DNA from 2 places in the Paenibacillus stellifer genome. Region 1 is predicted to be linked to the other one. Evidence: predicted binding sites of a transcription regulator. Region 1 holds the regulator's gene; the other holds the start of a gene.
The links. Region 1 encodes NrdR, which represses ribonucleotide reductase genes. Its sites were predicted from a motif close to AACACNATATATNGTGTT; they were not measured.
Positions count from the first base shown of each region.

Region 2: the regulator NrdR is predicted to act here: its motif matches at 4,282-4,299, upstream of PSTEL_RS10775 (adenosylcobalamin-dependent ribonucleoside-diphosphate reductase).

Region 1 covers NZ_CP009286.1:2,159,416-2,166,541, forward strand. Annotated here, with positions in the region: gene PSTEL_RS09670 (manganese efflux pump) at 1-328, shown strand, start outside; gene coaE (dephospho-CoA kinase) at 338-937, shown strand; gene PSTEL_RS09680 (lytic transglycosylase domain-containing protein) at 934-1,500, shown strand; gene PSTEL_RS09685 (alpha/beta-type small acid-soluble spore protein) at 1,582-1,812, opposite strand; gene nrdR (transcriptional regulator NrdR) at 1,953-2,426, shown strand; tRNA gene PSTEL_RS09695 (tRNA-Ala) at 2,589-2,664, shown strand; tRNA gene PSTEL_RS09700 (tRNA-Lys) at 2,671-2,743, shown strand; gene PSTEL_RS09705 (TetR/AcrR family transcriptional regulator) at 2,995-3,642, shown strand; gene PSTEL_RS09710 (DHA2 family efflux MFS transporter permease subunit) at 3,664-5,160, shown strand; gene PSTEL_RS09715 (helix-turn-helix transcriptional regulator) at 5,395-6,093, opposite strand; gene PSTEL_RS09720 (nitroreductase family protein) at 6,468-7,126, shown strand, end outside.
Region 2 covers NZ_CP009286.1:2,382,979-2,390,104, reverse strand. Annotated here, with positions in the region: gene PSTEL_RS10780 (serine hydrolase domain-containing protein) at 1-1,128, opposite strand, end outside; gene PSTEL_RS10775 (adenosylcobalamin-dependent ribonucleoside-diphosphate reductase) at 1,499-4,186, opposite strand; gene PSTEL_RS10770 (DEAD/DEAH box helicase) at 4,517-6,265, shown strand; gene PSTEL_RS10765 (YqhG family protein) at 6,262-7,126, shown strand, end outside.

The sequences.
Region 1 (7,126 bases):
GCTGGAGCTTCGGCGTCTTGGGATCGTCATTCAGATTCTGCGCACCCCGTCGTCGGCGGATATGGACAAATCGGGCAGCATTTCGCCCCTTGAAGCGCTGGTCCTCGGGATTGCGCTTTCCCTTGACGCATTCGGAGCAGGGCTTGGCGCTGCGCTCTTGGGCTTTGAACCGCTGCGGACTTCGCTTACGATTGCGCTGTTCAGCGGAAGCATTCTGCTTCTGGGGCTTCATACCGGCTTCCGGTTCTCCGGAAGCTCCTGGATGAAGCGGGCTTCGCTGCTGCCGGCGCTCTTATTGATTGCCATTGGAATACTGAAGCTGTTATGAGGTGAAAACATGATTATGGGTTTGACCGGAGGAATAGCCTCCGGCAAAAGCACCGTGTCCGCCCTGCTGGTGAGCAAGGGAGCAAGGCTCGTCGACGCCGATGCCATTGCCCGGGAGATCATGCTCCCCGGACACGAGGTGCTGGCCTCCGTTGCCGAATTCTTCGGCGCGGAGGTGCTGCAACCCGACGGAACGCTGAACCGGTCGAAGCTGGGGGACATCGTATTCCGCGACCCTGAAGCCCGGAAGACGCTCAACGGGCTAACCCATCCGGTGATCCGCAGGATTACCCGGGAGCGGATGGAGGCTTTTGAGCGGGAGGATGCTTCCCGGCTTACTATCGTGGATATTCCGCTGCTCTACGAAACGGAGCAGGAGGATCTGTTCGAGAAGATCTTGGTGGTTTATGTACCGCGTGAGGTGCAGATTCAGCGGCTGATCGCCCGAAATGGGCTGACGGAGGAACAGGCCAAGGCCCGGCTCGATTCGCAGATGGATATTGAGCTCAAACGGGAGAAGGCCGACTACGTGATTGACAACAGTGGCGATCCCGCCGAAACAGAGAAGCAGATCGAGCAGTTGATGGACAGGCTGGGATTTACATGCTGAGGCTGCTGCGCAAAAAACGGGTTCTGCTTCTCTTGTTCATCGGCTTCACCGCCGTTCTGTTTCTCAGCACGAACTGGATGTCCTGGTTCTATCCCATCCATTATAAAGAGGATATCCGCAAGCACAGCCTCACTTATCAGGTCGACCCCTTTCTTGTCGCAGCCATCATCCGGGTCGAGACGAACTACAAGACCGGCAAGGAATCCCGTAAGGGAGCGCTGGGACTCATGCAATTGATGCCTGACACGGCGAAATGGGCGCTCGAGAAGGCCAAGCTGCCCGATGTTTCGCTGGACAAGCTGAGGGATGAACCTTCCGCTAACATTGAGCTGGGAACCTGGTATCTGCATACGCTGTCAGGAGAGTTCGGCGGCAACCGTGCGATGATGATTGCGGCTTATAATGCGGGGCCGGGGAAGGTGAAGAGCTGGCTGGAGGACGGTTCCTGGGACGGAAGCGAGGAGCAGTTGAAGAATATTCCGTTCGGTGAAACGCGGCACTATGTGCAGCGGGTCATTTATTATTACAATCAGTATGTTGAAATCTACGGAAACATGTTCTGACCCAAAATTCAACGCATAAAGAAGTGCCGGCGGCCTGAAGGCCGCTCAGCACTTCCAAATCATTGCCCTGTTAAAGGCGAATTACTGGAATTGTCCAGCCAGCTGTTGTTCGGCCAGAGTTACCAGACGTTTGGTGATGTATCCACCGATCGAACCGTTTTCGTAAGAAGTTTTATTGCCTTGATATCCGTCCGGGGAAAGAGTGATACCAAGTTCTTGGGCAACCTCATATTTCAGTTGCTCCAAAGCGGCGTTGGCTTTAGGTACAACCAGGTTGTTGGTGCTGGAGCTGCCATTGCTTGCCTGTGCCATTGTTGTTCACCTCCTATCGGTTGGTAACAGTATTATGTGCCGAACCTGCCATATTCATAACCGGAACGGACAAGGTGTTTACTGGAAAAAAAGTTCCTCTTGATAACCCAAATACAATGCGAAGGAAGTGACCGCGAGGCATGAAATGCCCTTATTGCGACCATACCAATACCAAGGTGCTGGACTCCCGTCCGGCCAATGAGAACAGATCCATCAGACGCAGGCGAGAGTGTGAGAAATGCAGCCGCCGTTTTACCACATTTGAAATGGTGGAGGAGACTCCGCTGATTGTGATCAAAAAGGGCGGCAGCCGCGAGGAATTCAGCCGTGATAAAATTCTCCGGGGCCTGATTCGCGCCTGCGAGAAACGTCCCGTCTCCGTTGAGCGTCTGGAGATGATCGTCTCCGAGGTCGAGAAATCGCTGCGGGGCATCGCCGTCGCCGAAGTGGAGAGCCGTCAGATCGGCGAGCTGGTCATGGAACAGCTGTATCCGGTGGACGAGGTTGCCTATGTACGCTTCGCGTCGGTATACCGCCAGTTCAAGGACATCAATATGTTCATGAAAGAGCTGAAGGCGCTGCTGTCCAAGAATGAAGATGAGGATGTGCTGTAAGACGCTGCGGCATCTTGCAGATCGATCGTCGGATGGAGAGGACAGTTACGTGAATATAGAAAAGTGTTGACATCAGGTTTGGGATTCTGTATTATATAAAAGTCGGCTGTGAGATATTGCTTAGTGGACAAGCCGATCAGCATACATATCCCAATTCCATAAGGGGCCTTAGCTCAGCTGGGAGAGCGCATCGCTGGCAGCGATGAGGTCAGGGGTTCGATCCCCCTAGGCTCCACCATATTATGGACTCTTAGCTCAGATGGTAGAGCATTCGACTCTTAATCGACAGGTCCAGGGTTCGAGCCCCTGAGAGTCCATTATAAGTAAAGACGGCAGAGATGCCGTCTCTTTTTGCGTATTCAGGAGAAGAGCGGTACAGCAGCGTGTCCTCCCGAATTCACGTGTTACGGATAGAAAATCTTTTCGGCATTAACGGTCGGTTCCGGGGTTAAAATGACATCAGGCGTGTTGACAGTTCTGCGGAACGAGAGTATATTAAACAATGAATTAAACAATGTTTAAATCGATGCTTAAATTGGCATTACTAAGGAGGAGAACATGAAATAGTATGGCTAAGGGAGAAGAATCGGCGGCGTCTGGCGACAAAGCAACGAAACAGCAAATTCTAGACGCCACGATCGCATTGATCCGCGAGGAAGGAATTGCGAACCTGACAATGCGGCGGATCGCCGCCAAAGCGGGCAGCAATCTGGCGCTGGTCAATTACCACTACCACTCCAAGGATAATCTGTTGGAAGAAGCTACGCGCATGCTGATTTCCGGTTTCGACGACGCATTTGGCGCGCTGGAGGACGAGAGCCTGCCGCCAAGAGAGCGGCTGCTGCGTTTTTTCAAGGCCTATGTCGGCTATCTTCGTCAGTATCCGGGACTAGCGAAGCAGATGGTGGACCAGAGCGGAAACATCCTGCGTTCCATTCATAAGTATTCCCAATACAGCAAGACGATAAAGAGAAAAAAAATGCTGGAGACACTAAGCGGCATCAGTGGCGTGACCGACGAGAAGCGGCTGCAGCTGATGATGGTACAGCTCCAGGGAGCTGTGCTGATTCCGATTGTCATGTACCCCTGCGGAAGAGACGAGGAGGCGGAAGTGGAGTCACCGTTCCAGAATCTCCCGTCGGTCGACGAACAGATTGAGAATCTGTTTGACCATTATTTTTACCGGTATGACCGGGGTGCCTCGCAGCATCAATAATTAAGTAGTGGAGATGAAAAAATGAAACCTACTGTACAAGGCGCCGCGGCCGCCGAAGAAAGCTTTTCGCTGAAAGCCATTATTCCGCCGCTGCTGGCGATTATCGTCGGCATGATTATGGTTATTCTGGACAGCACTGTTGTCAATGTGGCTATCCCCGCTCTGGTGGATTACTTCGATACGAGCCTCAAAACCGTTCAATGGACGATTACAGGATATACGCTTGCTCTGTCTGCTGTTATACCTCTGGCTGGCTGGATGAGCGACCGCTTCGGCGCCCGGCGGGTGTTCCTGGGCACGATCATTATGTTCGTCATCGGCTCTGTACTATGTTCCGTCTCTCAGAGCTCGACGCAGCTGATTGTCTTCCGGATCATTCAGGGTCTTGGCGGGGGGATGGTCGCCCCGATCGGTATGGCGATGGTATTCCGGCTGGCACCGCCCGAGCGCAGAGGCTCGATTATGGGCATGCTCGGAATTCCGATGCTGCTGGCGCCAGCGCTGGGGCCGGTGCTGTCGGGCTGGCTGATCGAGTATGCAAGCTGGCACTGGATCTTCCTGATCAATCTGCCGATCGGCATTCTGGCCGTCGTGCTGGGCTTCAAATATTTGCCGATTACCGAGCGGCATGAGACGCCGCATCTGGATTTGCTGGGCATGATCCTCGCTCCGATCGCGTTTGCGATGCTGGCTTACGGCGTCAACGAAGGGGGCACGGATGGCTGGTCAACGACAGCCGCCATCACGGGCCTTGTCGTCGGCGGGGTAGCGCTGCTGCTCTTTATCGTGGTGGAACTGATGCAGAAAAATCCGCTGCTGGAGCTGCGCGTCTTCGGCTCCTCGCATTTCACCAGAGGCATTCTGCTGGCCTGGATTACACAGGCTGCCCTGTTCGGCTCCATGCTGTTCGTGCCGCTGTATTTGCAGCAGGTGCGCAGCTATACGCCGCTTGAGACCGGACTTATCCTTCTGCCGCAGGCGCTGGCTTCGGGAATCGGGATGCCGCTTGGCGGCAGATTGTTTGACAAGATCGGTGCCCGGCCGCTGGCTTTTGTCGGGTTGATCATCATTTCTGGAGGACTGTTCCTGCTGTCGGGAATTACGGTCGATACCAGTCTGCCGCATATTATGCTGTGTCTGGGCATGATGGGGCTCGGAATGGGCCTGACGATGATGCCGGTTAACACCCATGTGTTGAACTCGGCTCCACGCCATCTGGTCGGTCGCGTTACACCGCTGACGACGGCGGCGCAGCAAGTGGTAGTCTCGTTCGCCGTTGCGGGGATGACTGGCTATCTGACTTCGCGGATTACCGCGCATATGGCGGAGGCTGGCAAGGGCGGCAACCCTCTGGCTGCTGCATCGCAGGGCTTCGACGATGTGTTCTTCTTCACGGCCTGCATCGCCGTGGCCGGCGTTCTGTTCAGCCTGTTCCTGCGCAAGCCCGCCTCTGACGGCGGGAACTCCGGGAAGAAAGCCGCTCCTGCTCCCGAAGCTGCTTCGATGATCGGACATTAATTGCACGAAGAGCATGTGTACGAAAAATGCCATGCAACTGGCTGCCGAGAATTCTCGGCAGCTTTTTTGTGCCTGTGAGTGCGGTATTGGAGCATAACAACAATCGGAAGCCAACAATCGTAAGCCAACAATCGTAAGCAACAGCAGATGCCTTCCCGAACCGGTAATCCGGTCTCGCGGGAAGGCATCTAACCTACACCTCAAGCTTGCAAGCACTGCCAGCACGGACAGGCTTCAAGAGTCCAGCATGTTGCGGTATTCCTGAGGGGTCATGCCGTAATGCTTCTTGAAGAGCTGGATGAAATAGCTGGGCTTCTGGTAGCTGAGCTGGACGGAGATTTCGTAGATTTTGTTCGGAGACTCCGCCAGCAGCTCCTTCGCGATCTCCATCCGCACCTGCAGGATGTACTCGCTGATGCCCTCGCCGGTCTCCAGTTTGTACACCTTGGAGAGATAGGAGGGATTCAGAAAGACATGGGCTGAGATGCTCTGAAGCGACACCGTGCCCGGATTGAGGGCGATATACTCCTGAACCTTGCGGATGATGGACGAGCGCGAATCTTTCTCCACCATACTGACGGACCGGCGGTATGCGGCGATGACCCGCTCCGTCCAGGATCGGAGCTCCTCCACGTCGCTGCCGGCGGGGCGGCCCTGTGCCAGTGCGTAGAAGTCTTCGGGCAGGGTGTCGGCCAGCCACTTCTTGGTCCGGTGAATGAGCGATACGATGGATGAAGCGATATTCAAATAGGTCTCCAGAATATGCTCTTGCGAGTCCCGCCAATGTTCCTTCAGCTCGCGGAAAATCGCATCCGCCTTGTCCTCGGCGGCTTCCCACTGGCCCATTTCCAGTAATGATCCCAGCGTCGGCGCCCGGTACAGCTCGCCGAGACTTCCCATCTCGCCGCGTTCCGGCTCCTTCGCCAGCGACATGAACAGCTCGGCGTCGCGGCCGATGAACTGGCGAAAACCGGCTACCGACGATTGGTAGAGGGAGGATCATCTACGGCCAATCGCCGATCGACGACTTCGACAAGATGGTCGAGAACTGGAAGAAATCCGGCGGCGACCAGATTACGAAGGAAGTCAACGAATGGTATCAATCGGCTTCGGGCAAATAACTTCCTGATCCGACCCTCCATATCCGGTACATGTGAAAAAGGAACGCTGCATCTATATTTGCGGCGTTCCTGTTCGTGTAATATTCAACCGAAATGATGCGTATCATATAAATTAGTATAGACGGATGTGATTGCCAAAGTGGTATTATTGCTAATAAAAATAGCAAATTCCAAGGAGGAGAAATCATGTCCGATTCACAATCGTCCCAGAAACTGGAGGGACAGCTGTTTGATGATGTTGTTAAAGGGCGCCGGTCCGTACGCAATTATGACCCTCACTCCAAGGTTTCGCGGGAAGTGCTGACCGAAATATTGCAGCAAGCCGCGCTGGCACCTTCGGCTGCCAACCTGCAGCCTTGGCGCTTTCTCGTTATAGACTCGCCGGAGCTCAAACAAAAGCTGCTTCCGATTGCGTTCAATCAACAGCAGGTGGTTGAAGCATCGGCAGTCATCGCTGTTCTTGGGGACCTGGAAAGCGTCAGCATGGCCGGGAAGATTTACGGTCAAGCGGTTGAAGCGGGGTATATGTCTGAGGATACGGCTAAATCCTTCACCGAGCGCTATACCGCGATGTATTCCAACATGTCCTCACAAGACATCCGTCAAATTGTCATTAATGACTGCGGGATGGCATCGATGCAGTTCATGCTAGCCGCCCGCGCCAAAGGCTACGATACGGTTCCGATGGGAGGGTATGACAAGGCGGGATTCGTGGAGGCTTTTCACATTCCTGACCGGTACATTCCCGTTATATTGATTGCATTCGGCAAGGCTGCAAATCCTGGTCATCCAACTGTGAGGCTGCAGATCGAAGAGATAGTGTTCTTTAACGAAATCCTTAAGTC
Region 2 (7,126 bases), 220 kb from region 1:
AGCCGCCATGTCCTGTTCGGGAAGCACAACGAGCGAAGCGTGATAGAGAAACGTGTCCCCGCCTTTGGTCAATGCCTTTATTCCGTATTCGCTGAAGGGATATAGATCGACGCTGTCCCAGCCGAGACCGTATCCGATTGAGTTGTCCGCATCGTCAGGCCACAAAGATGTCTTGTACTCGTCTTGTGCGGTAGCCGCAGCCGATTTGCCGCCCAATACTTCTCCCGCTTCCCCCGTAAAAATGGTTGAGAACCGAGCCAAATCTTCCGCCGTGGAATAAATGCCTCCCGCTCCAATCACGTTGACCGTCTCGCCAGGAAGTTGTCCTGTATAGGTTGGATAATAGAGTCCCGCCATCTTCGCTGTGTCCGGAGAATCGAGTGGCGTCTTCGTATTGACCATACCTAGAGGTTCCGTAATATATCGATGGATATAAGAGGTAAAGTCCATGCCGCTGACCTTCTCGACCAGAATCTCGGCCAACGTAAATCCGTCATTGCTGTAAACCGAATAAGCACCCGGGTCCGCCTTCAACGTCTGTCCGGCCAGTTGCTTCAGCAGTGTGTCGTGGGCGTAAGTATCGTTATCTTCGAATAAAAAGGCGTCCGTAAACGACGATCCGTTCAGACCTGAAGAATGATTCAGCAGCATACGCGGTGTAATCTGCTTGTAGCGTTCATCCTTCATCGTAAAATCGGGGATATACTGGACAACCGGCGTATCGAGATCAATTTTTCCTTGATCGACCAACTGCATGACGGCAACCGTGGTAAAGATTTTACTCGTCGAGCCGATCCCATACATCGTGTCTTTCGTGAGCGGCCTCTGTTCCTGCTCATCGTTCTTGCCGGATTGGCCGGATACGACGATGTTGCCATGATCGATAAGAGCGTATTGCACGCTGTTTGTATCGTAAGTTGTCGTGAGGAGATCGGCTTTCTCCTTTGCAGCATTCCTGGTTGCTTCGTAGGTAATTAACGCCTCGTTCGAGGGGGAGTCCATTGCCGCCGCTGGCTCATATGTATTCAGCTTCCCTGGTGTGCTCTGCGTCTCTGCTGTGTTCTGCGTCTCTACCGGTGCATTGTTGCCGTCGTCGCAGGAGGCTAGCAGCAGACACGAAATTAACACAGCTAAGATTATCCGTCGACTTTTCATCATTTGAAGTCTCCTTCCGGAGTTTTGGTAGATATGACCGTAAAGTATTGATGCCAATCATCGATAGAGTGCTCTTCGACGTTCGCTGCAGAGAGTAGAAAAAAGAACGAATAAAACGAATACGCTGACCAGGCTGTTTGGTTTCAAACGAAGTGCTTGTCTTGCTAAGGCTCCTTCAGCATGTCCGGCGTTACCTCAGTGACATTTATATTAGGGAATCTGAATAATAAAGTAATTTACTGACATGAAAAAGCAAAAAAGCCTACAGAATAGTAGATTCTGTAGGCAAGAGATTATTTTAATTCACTTTAATGGGTTGTGACGGCCTCATCATATTTAATCCTCACCCGCAGCGGCTGTATCCGCAGTTGCTGCATGTTTTGCAGCCCTCGATGTTGATCAGCGAGGCGGAGCCGCAGGACGGGCACAGGTCGCGGGACTCGCTGGAGGAGTGGCTGTGCACATGGCCTCCGTGGCCATGGTCAGCCGCTGCTGTTGCTGCCGAAGCGCCGCTGGCCTGAAGCTCCGCGTTCAGCGCGCTCTCGAAATCTTCGACCGCGAGCGTGGCCGCGATCGGAGCGGATACATGCTCCTCATGTGCATTGTTCTGCACATGGGTCTCAAGCGCCTTCGCCACCGCATCGGCGATGGACTCGACGCGGTTCGCGCCGAAGCCGATGGCGCCGGAGCCGCCGATGCCCTTGAGATGCTTGATCAGCAGCTCCACCTTCTCGCCGTGGTCCCCGTACCGGAGGAACAGCGAGCAGACGCGGCCGAGCGCTTCCGCCATGGCGAACACGTCCGAGCCGGCTTTGCCGACATTCAGGAAGATTTCAGCCGGCGTGCCGTCCAGGTCGTTGATCGTGATGTACGCCATGCCAAACGGCGTGTTGATCTTATAGGTAGCGCCGCGCAGAACCTGCGGGCGCTTCTTGTACTGCTTGTCGACGACGCTGCCGGACGGCTGTACGACAGGTGTGGCAGGTGCAGCCAGTGCTGTGGCTGGAGCCGGTGCGGCCGCTTGAGGTGCAGCTGCCTCTTCAGCCTGATCAGACGGTTCAGCACTTTCCTTCAGCGGAGCGTCCTTCTTATCTTCCTTCTTCTCGGTCTGCAGAACCTGCGTGTCACGGCTGCCGTCGCGGTAGATCGTGACGCCTTTGCAGCCGAGGTCGAATGCGAGCTCATACAGCTCTTTTGTCTCTTCAATCGTGAAGTCGTTCGGGCAGTTGGCCGTCTTGGAGATCGAGCTGTCCACCCAGCGCTGAATCGCCGCCTGCACACGGATATGATCCTTCGCGGACAGATCCATCGAGGTTACGAAATAATCCGGCAGCTCTTCGCCCGGATGGGCTTCCAGATATTCCTGGGCGATCGGCACGAACTGCTCGTCGAAGCCGAGACGGCTCTGGCGGAAATATTTAAACGCAAAGTACGGCTCAATACCGGTCGAAGTGCCGACCATTGTACCTGTGCTGCCTGTCGGAGCCTGGGTAATAACAGTAACGTTGCGCATGCCGTTCTTCGTGATGGCTTCGCCAACTTCCGGATATACCTCAGTGATATTTTTCATGAAGCCGCTCAGCAAATATTTCTCAGTGTCGAACGCTTCGAAGGAACCCTTCTCGGCCGCAATTCCGGCGGAAGCCAAATACGCCTCACGGGCCATGAAGCCGTACAACTTGTCCAGGAATTCCAGCGATTCCGGGCTGCCGTAGCGGATGTTCAGCTTGATCATCAGCTCGGCGAGACCCATCGTTCCGAGACCAACGCGGCGTTCCTTCTTCTGGTTAGCTTCGTTCTCCGGGAAATGGTACGGTGTCTTGTCGATAACATTATCGAGGAAGCGCACCGAATAGCGGGTTGTCGTGCCCAGATCGTCCCAGGCGACATCATGGTTCTCCGCGTCATAGAACTTGGAAAGGTTGATGGCCGACAGGTTGCAGACGCCCCAGCCAGGCAGCCCCTGCTCGCCGCAAGGATTCGTGCAGATAATTGGGTTGAAGTACCAGCTGTTGGACATCTGGTTATAGTATTCCATGAAGACGACGCCCGGCTCCGCCGATTTCCATGCGGATTCGATGATCGTATGCCAGATTTCGCGGGCTTTGACCGTGCGATAATGGTTCACCTTGCGGCCGGCCTCTTTCCACTTGTCGAGATCGCCGTCCCATACTTCATTGTAGTCAGGATAGGTCGTATCCGGGAACACAAGCTCCCAGTCGAGGTCTTCCTTGACGGCTTTCATGAAGCTGTTGCTCACGCATACCGACAGATTGGCGTTCGTCACCTGGCCCATCGTCTGCTTGACGGTGATGAAGTCGAGCACGTCCGGATGCCAGTCGTTGATCATGAGCATGAGCGCGCCCCGGCGGCTTCCGCCCTGCTCGATCAGACCGGTCGTGTAGCTGAACAGGCCGCCCCAGGACACGGCGCCGCTGGAGGAACCGTTCACGCCCTTAACGACCGCTCTGCGCGGACGAAGGGACGACAGATTGATACCGACGCCGCCGCCGCGGGCCATAATCTCGGTCATTTCGGACAGCGTCTCCATGATGCCGCCGCGGCTGTCCTTCGGCGAAGGAATGACATAGCAGTTGAACAGCGTAAGCTCATCGCTGGCACCCGCGCCTGCCGCAATCCGGCCGCCCGGAACCAGCTTCCAGTCATCCAGAATGCTGCGGAATTTGTCCTGCCATTGGCGCTGCAGCTCCGGCGACTTCTCAACCGAAGCCATCGCTCCGGCGAGACGGTCCCACATTTCTTCAGGGGTCTTCTCAATATTAAGCGTCAGCTTCTCCACATCGGACTTCACGAGCTCGCCGCGGCGGGTCTTCACCGTCACGATCCGGCCCTCGCGCTCGACGATCTCGCCGACTTCCTTGGTCGGGAATTTGGGGTCGTCCTTCGTCAGAACGAGAACCACATCTCCCACTTTGGCGTTATTCGTGTCGGCATCTTTCCAGGCATATCGGTCCAAAAAGATTTTTTCGCTCAAGCCTTCCAGCCGCTGACTGTGTTCCACTGTACTCAATATAAACAACCTCCTGAAAGTAAAATGATTAGTCCGATTTCCCGTTACCAGCCAATAAACGCTTTCGCTGGTTTTCAAACGGGATTTTTCATTTTTTCACAATATATTGTGTGAAATAGCTTTTAAACTATACCATATCTTGTAGATTGTGTCCCAAGTCGAAAAGAACGGACGAAGCCCCGAAATCTCCTTTCTAGCTCGCGAAATCTCTTTGTTTCTCCTTTTTTTAGAGACTCGCGCCAAAAAGGCAATTGTTATGAATTCCGCTGCTTTAGCGCATACTGGTGATACGTTCCGTAAGTATATTCCAAGCGGGAGGAGACAGCCTGCATGAAGCAAGATCTCCGCATCATAACCGGCCCGGCTCCCGGTCGAGTCCCCGAGCCGCAGCTTCCCGTCCCATTGAACTTCGACCGGAGCTGGCTTGACGATCTGAAGGCAGGTCTGCAAAAAGGCGGACCCTGGGGCGAGCTGCGTCTCGCCCGTCTCGCCGTCGAAGGCGAAGCGTCCGGCCTGATTGAGAGCTTCGAAGAGCTGCAGTGCATGAAGCATCTGCCCTCACTGTCGCCGCTTCCCCATCAGCTGGACACCGCCCGCCGGGTGCTGTTTCAGATGTCGGGACGCGCCATTCTGGCGGACGAAGTCGGTCTAGGCAAGACGATCGAAGCGGGCCTTGTGCTGAAAGAGTACCTGGTCCGCGGGCTGGTCAGAAGAGTGCTGATCCTCGTCCCGGCATCCCTGGTGCTGCAATGGGTGCGCGAGCTGAACACCAAATTCGGCATTTCGGCCGTTGCCCAGAAGAAAGCCTATTCCTGGGACAACGATATCGTGGTCGCGTCCATGGACACGGCCAAAAGGCCTCCCCATAAGGAGCGCCTGATCCAGGACGAATATGACATGCTTATCATCGACGAAGCCCATAAGCTCAAGAACAAGAAGACAACCAACTACCAGTTCGTTCAGCAGCTTCGTAAAAAATACTGCCTTCTGCTCACCGCCACACCCGTGCAGAACGATCTCGGCGAGCTGTTCAACCTCATTACGCTGCTGAAGCCGGGACAGCTCGGCAACCAGGGTGATTTTGCCGCCAATTTCGTGGTAGATAAGCGCGTGGCAAAGAATGAGGAGCAGCTACGCGGCGAGCTGTCGAAGGTCATGATCCGCAACCGCCGGGGCGAAGGGCCGGTGTCTTTTACGAAGCGGAAGGTTCGAAACGTCTCGCTTACTCTATCGCCCGAAGAACAAACATTATATGACGGCGTCACAGCTTTTGTCAAAGACCAGTATGAGGAGTCCGGGGGCAACTTAAGCAGCATGCTGTCGCTCGTCACTCTGCAGCGCGAGGTGTGCAGCAGCCGGGACGCCGTCTTTGTCACCCTGGTCAATTTGATTAAAAAGCTGCCGGAAGACTCCCCGCGCCGTGAACGGATGATCGGGCTGCTTCAGCAGATCCGGTCCGTGAAAGCGAATACGAAGGCGGAGAAGACGATTGAACTGGTCAAGGATATGAACGAGAAGGTAATCGTCTTCACCGAGTACCGGGCGACTCAGGAGTATTTGCTCGGATATTTCCGCAGCCACGGGCTGCAGGCCGTCCCCTACTCGGGCGGAATGAACCGCGGCAAGAAGGACTGGATGATGGATCTGTTCCGGGGCCGCGCCCAGGTTATGATCGCCACCGAAGCGGGCGGCGAAGGCATCAACCTGCAGTTCTGCCACCACATGGTCAATTTCGATCTGCCTTGGAACCCGATGCGGGTGGAGCAGCGGATCGGCCGGGTTCACCGGCTCGGCCAGCAGAACGACGTTCATATTCACAACCTGTCGACAGCCGGAACGATCGAGGAGCATATTCTGCATCTGCTGCATGAGAAAATCAATCTGTTCGAGAGCGTCATCGGCGGACTCGACACGATTCTCGAACGGTTCGAGAAGAAAGAATCGCTGGAGAAGAGTCTGTACAAAGTCATGCTCGAGGCTGGAAGCGACGACGAGCTGCGCCGCAGGGTCGGCAGCATCGGCCAGACCTTGGCCGACCTGAAGGACGGCATTCAGGATGAAAGCGGGGCGGCGACATGACGTTAACACCGAAGCAGGTCCAGAGCCAGGTGATGGAATATTTAATGGCGACCGACTGCCAGATTATCGAAAAATCGCCGGTCCATGTTACGGTCAAGCTGTCACCCCGCGCAGACCGGATGCTGACCGACCGGCCCTATTACTGGGGGTTCGTGGAGCGTACCGGCGCGGAGCCGGAAACGCTGTCCTTCACGTTCGTCTTCGATCCGGAGACGTACGATGCCGTCCCCGGGCCGCGCAGTGCGGGGGGCCGCGCGGGAGGCCCGGGCGGCGCGGGAACGCCGCATGGCACAGGCGGCCCGGGCAGCCCGGCACCGGTGCCCGGGCCGCAGGCTGCGGGCGGGCGTAACCCCGTAGCCGGTTTTCCGGCCCCGGGAGTGCCGGCCGCACCGGGGCCGGGCGGTGCCGGCTCCCCGCCCGGCGCTGATCGCGCAGGCGCTCCCGCGCCTCAGCCGGGCACTGCGCCCGGTGTCTCCGCCGCTCAGCAGGCGGAGCTTCCTGCCGGCGTATCCCTGAGCGGGAACACGCTGGCAGGAACACCGCAGGAGGGCATCCTGTCCCGCTACTTCGGCGTCGCCCCCCTCCTGCCCAGGCTCGGTCCCGGCCTCATCCGCCGGGAGGATGTCGTCTTCGGCAGCAAGCGCCTCCGGCAGATTTGGGCAGCGGCCCGAAGCGAGGGCCGCTGCCTCTATCTCTTCGAGGAGCCGGGCGCCGTCCAGCGGCGCACGATCTTCCCGGCGGCCTATGAGCCCTGGCTCGCCGTCTGCTTCAAAATCGAGCTGAGCTGCGATTTGAAGCGGGAGGAGCTGCATTTCATCGGCGTGTCGCTGCTGAGCGGCGAAATCCGCGAACGCTTCGAGC